DNA from 3 places in the Lactiplantibacillus argentoratensis genome. Region 1 is predicted to be linked to each of the others. Evidence: a T-box and tRNA genes for the amino acid it is inferred to sense, from the RefSeq annotation. Region 1 holds a T-box; the other regions hold tRNA genes.
What was found. The T-box of region 1 lies ahead of V7R88_RS05910 (phenylalanine--tRNA ligase subunit alpha). A T-box ahead of a tRNA ligase gene usually reads a tRNA of that ligase, here a tRNA-Phe.
Positions count from the first base shown of each region.

Region 2: it has a tRNA-Phe gene. The T-box ahead of V7R88_RS05910 (phenylalanine--tRNA ligase subunit alpha) is inferred to sense a tRNA for this amino acid. The anticodon was not compared.
Region 3: it has a tRNA-Phe gene. The T-box ahead of V7R88_RS05910 (phenylalanine--tRNA ligase subunit alpha) is inferred to sense a tRNA for this amino acid. The anticodon was not compared.

Region 1 covers NZ_CP147647.1:1,280,778-1,283,010, forward strand. The annotation lists gene V7R88_RS05900 (HD domain-containing protein) at 1-240, shown strand, start outside; gene V7R88_RS05905 (winged helix-turn-helix transcriptional regulator) at 263-622, shown strand; T-box leader at 669-896, shown strand; gene V7R88_RS05910 (phenylalanine--tRNA ligase subunit alpha) at 950-1,996, shown strand; gene pheT (phenylalanine--tRNA ligase subunit beta) at 2,005-2,233, shown strand, end outside.
Region 2 covers NZ_CP147647.1:1,053,823-1,056,055, forward strand. The annotation lists rRNA gene V7R88_RS04875 (23S ribosomal RNA) at 1-627, shown strand, start outside; rRNA gene rrf (5S ribosomal RNA) at 699-815, shown strand; tRNA gene V7R88_RS04885 (tRNA-Asn) at 822-894, shown strand; tRNA gene V7R88_RS04890 (tRNA-Ser) at 913-1,002, shown strand; tRNA gene V7R88_RS04895 (tRNA-Glu) at 1,024-1,096, shown strand; tRNA gene V7R88_RS04900 (tRNA-Val) at 1,101-1,173, shown strand; tRNA gene V7R88_RS04905 (tRNA-Phe) at 1,229-1,301, shown strand; tRNA gene V7R88_RS04910 (tRNA-Tyr) at 1,307-1,389, shown strand; tRNA gene V7R88_RS04915 (tRNA-Trp) at 1,398-1,471, shown strand; tRNA gene V7R88_RS04920 (tRNA-His) at 1,477-1,549, shown strand; tRNA gene V7R88_RS04925 (tRNA-Gln) at 1,557-1,628, shown strand; tRNA gene V7R88_RS04930 (tRNA-Cys) at 1,651-1,721, shown strand; tRNA gene V7R88_RS04935 (tRNA-Leu) at 1,777-1,861, shown strand.
Region 3 covers NZ_CP147647.1:1,841,279-1,843,511, reverse strand. The annotation lists tRNA gene V7R88_RS08700 (tRNA-Gly) at 5-76, shown strand; tRNA gene V7R88_RS08695 (tRNA-Leu) at 92-177, shown strand; tRNA gene V7R88_RS08690 (tRNA-Arg) at 188-261, shown strand; tRNA gene V7R88_RS08685 (tRNA-Pro) at 267-340, shown strand; tRNA gene V7R88_RS08680 (tRNA-Met) at 372-445, shown strand; tRNA gene V7R88_RS08675 (tRNA-Ile) at 461-534, shown strand; tRNA gene V7R88_RS08670 (tRNA-Ser) at 574-663, shown strand; tRNA gene V7R88_RS08665 (tRNA-Met) at 670-743, shown strand; tRNA gene V7R88_RS08660 (tRNA-Asp) at 746-820, shown strand; tRNA gene V7R88_RS08655 (tRNA-Phe) at 850-922, shown strand; tRNA gene V7R88_RS08650 (tRNA-Gly) at 935-1,005, shown strand; tRNA gene V7R88_RS08645 (tRNA-Ile) at 1,012-1,086, shown strand; tRNA gene V7R88_RS08640 (tRNA-Ser) at 1,091-1,178, shown strand; tRNA gene V7R88_RS08635 (tRNA-Glu) at 1,199-1,271, shown strand; tRNA gene V7R88_RS08630 (tRNA-Met) at 1,281-1,354, shown strand; tRNA gene V7R88_RS08625 (tRNA-Asp) at 1,357-1,431, shown strand; gene V7R88_RS08620 (hypothetical protein) at 2,101-2,233, opposite strand, start outside.

The sequences.
Region 1 (2,233 bases):
TTCATCCATCCGCGGGTGGCGTTACGTAACGCCGAAAAGTTAACAAAATTAACGCCCATGGAAAAAGATATCATTTTGAAGCATATGTTCGGCGCAACTTTAGCTGTGCCGAAATATCGGGAAAGTTTGCTCGTCTCTTTAGTTGATGATTATGAAGCAGAACATGAATTTTTTGGACCATTGCGTATGAAAGTGGCCAAACAACTAGATCGGTTCCGAGGCAAGGTCTCCGCCGGTTAATTCAATAATTGGGGGTCATTGCATGTCAGAAATACTAGCTGACACGGTAACAGAATCCAACGTGGATTTTGAACTGTGTCCAAAATTTGAAAAGACGTTTTCAATTCTCGGGAAGAAATGGAACGGGCTAATTATCGATGTTTTACTGGAAGACGGTCCCCAACGCTTTAAGAATCTGGCTCGTCAGATTCCTAAGTGCAGTGATCGAGTGCTCGTTGTTCGCTTGAAGGAATTGGAAGAAAACGGCATTGTAAGTCGGGTAACCCATTGTGACTCTGCCCTGATCGAGTATCGATTGACCACTAAAGGGCAAGATTTACGGCAAGTGATGGATACCGTCCATGACTGGTCCGATAAGTGGTTTAGTCCGGCCGAATCCTAATACGGGGTTGACGTGCAGGGCACTTTGCCATAAACTGACAATGTAGATAAAAGCCTTGACGAGAAATAGTAGTTAGTTACGGCGTCGTAGGGAAGGGTGTCACCGATTGAAAGCACCCTGGCGACCAAGATTGACGAATTCACTCTCCGAGCTGAAATTGGGCGTTTGTGAAAACAAATAATTTTCCGGTATCCCGACCGTTATGACGGGTTATGAGTGTGCATAGTAATTACGATGCAAACAAGGGTGGTACCGCGATGACCTCGTCCCTTTTTAGGGATGGGGTCTTTTTTTGTCCGCAACGCAACTAAAAATTGGAGGCAGCATATGAGTTTACAAGATCGATTAACCGAATTACGCGATCAAGGCTTGGCCGATATTAAATCCGCCGATGTTTTGAAAAAGGTTAACCAAGTCAAAGTTGATTTGCTTGGTAAAAAGGGGCCGATTACGGAAGTATTGCGCGGAATGCGCGACTTAAGTCCTGAAGAACGGCCAAAGGTGGGGGCTTATGCCAACGAAGTTCGTGACCGGATTCAGGCGGCGATTGATGAACGCCGCGAAGAATTGGAACAAGCGGCCGTTAATAAGCAATTGGCTGCTGAAAAGCTTGACGTGACATTGCCGGGACGGGAAGTCCCACAAGGCCAGCCACATGTGATTACCCAGATCATTACTGAATTGGAAGATTTATTTATGGGAATGGGTTATCAAATCGTTGATGGTGACGAAGTTGAAGAAGATTACTACAACTTTGAACGGTTGAACTTACCGAAGGATCATCCGGCCCGTGACATGCAGGACACGTTCTATATTACTAAAGACGTATTGCTACGGACGCAGACGTCTGCTGATCAGCCGCGGTCACTTGAAAACCACGACTTTTCTAAGGGACCATTGAAGGTCTTGTCACCAGGCCGCGTCTATCGGCGTGATACGGATGATGCAACCCATTCACATCAATTCCATCAAATTGAAGGATTGGTCGTAGACAAGCATATTACGATGGCCGACTTGAAGGGTACGTTAATCCTAGTTGCCAAGACCTTATTCGGCGACCAGTTTGATGTCCGCTTGCGGCCAAGCTTCTTCCCATTCACGGAACCATCCGTAGAAGCTGATGTGACTTGCTTTAATTGCAATGGTAAGGGCTGCGCAATCTGTAAGCAAACGGGTTGGATCGAAGTGTTGGGTGCCGGCATGGTTCACCCCCACGTGTTAGAGATGTCTGGCATTGATCCAGAAGAATATGGTGGTTTTGCCTTTGGGTTAGGACCAGACCGCTTTGCGATGTTGAAATACGGTGTTGACGATATCCGCAACTTCTACTTGAATGACGTGCGGTTCTTGTCACAGTTCTATAAGAAAGGTTAGGCGTCCACATGAGAATTTCTACGACATGGTTACGCGATTATTTGAAGCTGGACATTCCGGCCGATGAATTAGCAGAAAAGATTGAACGGACGGCCGTTGAAGTTGACGGTGTTATTCGTCCCAGTGAAGGATTGAAAAAAGTTGTAGTGGGGCACGTCTTAACGTGTGAGCCACATCCAGATTCTGATCATCTCCACGTTTGTCAAGTGGACGTAGGCGAATCAGAACCCTTGCAAA
Region 2 (2,233 bases), 230 kb from region 1:
ACGGAGGCGCCCAAAGGTTCCCTCAGAATGGTTGGAAATCATTCGCAGAGTGTAAAGGCACAAGGGAGCTTGACTGCGAGACAGACAGGTCGAGCAGGGACGAAAGTCGGGCTTAGTGATCCGGTGGTACCGTATGGAAGGGCCATCGCTCAACGGATAAAAGCTACCCTGGGGATAACAGGCTTATCTCCCCCAAGAGTCCACATCGACGGGGAGGTTTGGCACCTCGATGTCGGCTCATCGCATCCTGGGGCTGTAGTCGGTCCCAAGGGTTGGGCTGTTCGCCCATTAAAGCGGTACGCGAGCTGGGTTCAGAACGTCGTGAGACAGTTCGGTCCCTATCCGTCGCGGGCGTAGGAAATTTGAGAGGACCTGTCCTTAGTACGAGAGGACCGGGATGGACATACCTCTGGTGTACCAGTTGTGCCGCCAGGCGCATCGCTGGGTAGCTACGTATGGATGTGATAAACGCTGAAAGCATCTAAGTGTGAAACACACCTCGAGATGAGATTTCCCATTCCTTTATGGAAGTAAGACCCCTGAAAGATGATCAGGTAGATAGGTTAGAAGTGGCAGTGCGGTGACGCATGAAGCGGACTAATACTAATCGGTCGAGGACTTAACCAAGTAATTGGTGTTCCGGTTCATATGAAGATATTTGATATTGTCTAGTTTTGAGAGCACAAGTTTCTCAATAGTGTGGTGACGATGGCGAGAAGGATACACCTGTTCCCATGTCGAACACAGAAGTTAAGCTTCTTAGCGCCGAGAGTAGTTGGGGGATCGCTCCCTGCGAGGGTAGGACGTTGCCATGCGATTATTCCGACATAGCTCAGTTGGTAGAGCGCTTGACTGTTAATCAAGATGTCGACGGTTCGAGCCCGCCTGTCGGAGTTATCTACGGTAAGCCATGGAGAGTTGTCCGAGTGGCTGAAGGAGCAGCATTGGAAATGCTGTAAACGGGTTATACCTGTTTCAAGGGTTCGAATCCCTTACTCTCCGTTAGTTAGATATAATAAATATGACCCCTTGGTCAAGTGGTTTAAGACACTGCCCTTTCACGGCAGTAACATGGGTTCGAATCCCGTAGGGGTCATTATGGAGGATTAGCTCAGTTGGGAGAGCGTCTGCCTTACAAGCAGAGGGTCACAGGTTCGAGCCCTGTATCCTCCATCTGATGAGAGTTACTCATCAATAATTTAATAGACTCCATCATGAAGAATGATATGGCTCGGTAGCTCAGTCGGTAGAGCAATGGATTGAAGCTCCATGTGTCGGCGGTTCGATTCCGTCCCGCGCCATTTATGGAGGGGTAGCGAAGTCTGGCTAAACGCGGCGGACTGTAAATCCGCTCCTTCGGGTTCGGTGGTTCGAATCCACTCCCCTCCATTCTTTATAGGGATATAGTTTAATGGTAGAACAACGGTCTCCAAAACCGTCGGTGTGGGTTCAACTCCTACTATCCCTGCCATGATGGCGGTAGTGGCGAAGTGGTTAACGCACCGGATTGTGGCTCCGGCACGCGTGGGTTCGATTCCCACCTACCGCCCTTTGATTGGGTTATAGCCAAGTGGTAAGGCAATGGACTTTGACTCCATCATGCGCTGGTTCGAATCCAGCTAACCCAGTTGGGTTTGGGCAATAAATGATGGCGGTATAGCCAAGTGGTAAGGCAGAGGTCTGCAAAACCTTCATCACCGGTTCAAATCCGGTTACCGCCTTTCCTGAAAAGGTTATAATCCTGATCAGATTTATGTTCCATCTAGTTATTATTTTGCCGGCGTGGCGGAATTGGCAGACGCGCTGGACTCAAAATCCAGTTCCCGTTGAGGGAGTATCGGTTCGACCCCGATCGCCGGTACTAAGAGGTTTTCAGGAAGCTCTAAGTACCTTTAAGAAGTCGTTATATCGTTGATATAACGGCTTTTTTGTATTCTTAGAATCATGCGAAAATAGGCAAAATGATTTTTGGGTGAACTTTCCAATTGCAAAGAATAAATTTACAATATTAGCATTGCATGAATATGAACGTAGAAATAGTCTCGTAAGCATCGAAAAGCCCTGTATTAGCATAAATCATGCTAACATAGGGCTTTTCATATTATGGTAGGTCTTTAAAACGAATCCATCCATCTAAAACTTGCTCGTTGCACTCGGTGATAACTGAAGTAGTTGGTTTAAGTCCATGGTGCTTGTTCTGCTTTGTGACTCGCTAGTGAGTTGTAATGTGTTT
Region 3 (2,233 bases), 560 kb from region 1:
TTATGCGGAAGTAGTTCAGTGGTAGAACATCACCTTGCCATGGTGGGGGTCGCGGGTTCGAATCCCGTCTTCCGCTTTGTTCCAGAGTGTTGCCGGGGTGGCGGAATTGGCAGACGCACAGGACTTAAAATCCTGCGGTTAGTGATAACCGTACCGGTTCGATCCCGGTCCTCGGCACTTTTATGAAGCACCCATAGCGCAATTGGATAGAGTGTCTGACTACGAATCAGAAGGTTGTAGGTTCGACTCCTACTGGGTGCATATAACGGGAAATAGCTCAGCTTGGTAGAGCACCTGGTTTGGGACCAGGGGGTCGCAGGTTCGAATCCTGTTTTCCCGATTAAGTAGTCATATACGATTATTTAACACATCGCGGTGTAGCTCAGCTGGCTAGAGCGTCCGGTTCATACCCGGGAGGTCGAGGGTTCGATTCCCCCTGCCGCGATAGGAATTAGAGCTTGGACCTTTAGCTCAGTTGGTTAGAGCAGACGGCTCATAACCGTCCGGTCGTAGGTTCGAGCCCTACAAGGTCCATCTACTATTAATAGTGGACATTTCCTAGTAACATCATATGGAGGATTACCCAAGTCTGGCTGAAGGGAACGGTCTTGAAAACCGTCAGGTGGGTCAAACCACGCGAGAGTTCGAATCTCTCATCCTCCTTATTATCGCGGGATGGAGCAGTCTGGTAGCTCGTCGGGCTCATAACCCGAAGGTCGCAGGTTCAAACCCTGCTCCCGCAATTGGTCCGTTGGTCTAGTTGGTTTAGGACGCCTGCCTGTCACGCAGGAGATCACGAGTTCGAGTCTCGTACGGACCGTTAAGTTAATAGATTTAAATGGCTACAATGGCTCGGTAGCTCAGTCGGTAGAGCAATGGATTGAAGCTCCATGTGTCGGCGGTTCGATTCCGTCCCGCGCCATATCTGTATTCTGCGGGTATAGTTTAGTGGTAAAACCACAGCCTTCCAAGCTGTTGTCGCGAGTCCGATTCTCGTTACCCGCTTTTTTTGGGCCTATAGCTCAGCTGGTTTAGAGCGCACGCCTGATAAGCGTGAGGTCGATGGTTCAAGTCCATTTAGGCCCATTTTGGAGAAGTACTCAAGTGGCTGAAGAGGTGCCCCTGCTAAGGGTATAGATCGCGCAAGCGGTGCGAGGGTTCGAATCCCTCCTTCTCCGTTGTTCCATATTAAAAATATGACCCCTTGGTCAAGTGGTTTAAGACACTGCCCTTTCACGGCAGTAACATGGGTTCGAATCCCGTAGGGGTCATTATATTATCGCGGGATGGAGCAGTCTGGTAGCTCGTCGGGCTCATAACCCGAAGGTCGCAGGTTCAAACCCTGCTCCCGCAATTGGTCCGTTGGTCTAGTTGGTTTAGGACGCCTGCCTGTCACGCAGGAGATCACGAGTTCGAGTCTCGTACGGACCGTTACACACGTCATTCGCTGATGAATGGCGTTTTTTTGTGTCTCCAGAATCGTGCAGATGTTCGTCGAAATTGTCGATAAGGTAAACGGCGAGCTAAGTGGGCGGGGTAGTGATTCAAATTGTTCTGCTTGGTTAAGCAATTGACTGTTGACGCTAGATGTCATAAAGGATCAGTTGTTGGTATTTGGGTGGTGTTGCCATTAGTTTTAGCCGATCGGCATAACCATGCTGGCTGGTCAAGGCGACACGCTATCTTTTAACATTCGGCACGGTACGATTTACTGGTATTAGGGACAACAGACTTGAGACTCATAGAAATCGGTGTAAGCGACGTACGGGCCACTAGGAATCTTCCGCGAAATGCGCGAGCGTTTCTTGCTGTGTATCTTGGCGGAAGATACTAACGAACGGATGGTAACGGTGATTTTATTCGCGTTGCCTGGTAATGCCACCGGTTAGAAGACGGATAGTTTAAAATCAACTAACCAATGACGTTACTCGCTTAAGAACCACGCCAGCTGCATACGTGACCACTCGTGGCTGCAATGTGGTATTAGAAGCGATGTTTGATTGCGAGTTGCCAAGGCTGGTGTGCTCAGCGTAAACGTATTCGTCAAAAAAAGTCGTTGCAGTTAAAATGCAACGACTTGAATTAGCCAATAACGGCTGATTATGATTTTAATGACCGTACAAATGAGTAACGGCTTTCGTGGTAGCCATAATCTGAGGTGATGTACTTCGCAAATGGTTTGAATGAAGCACTCCGTAGCCAAACCGCATATTCAGAATCACTGTGCCAATTT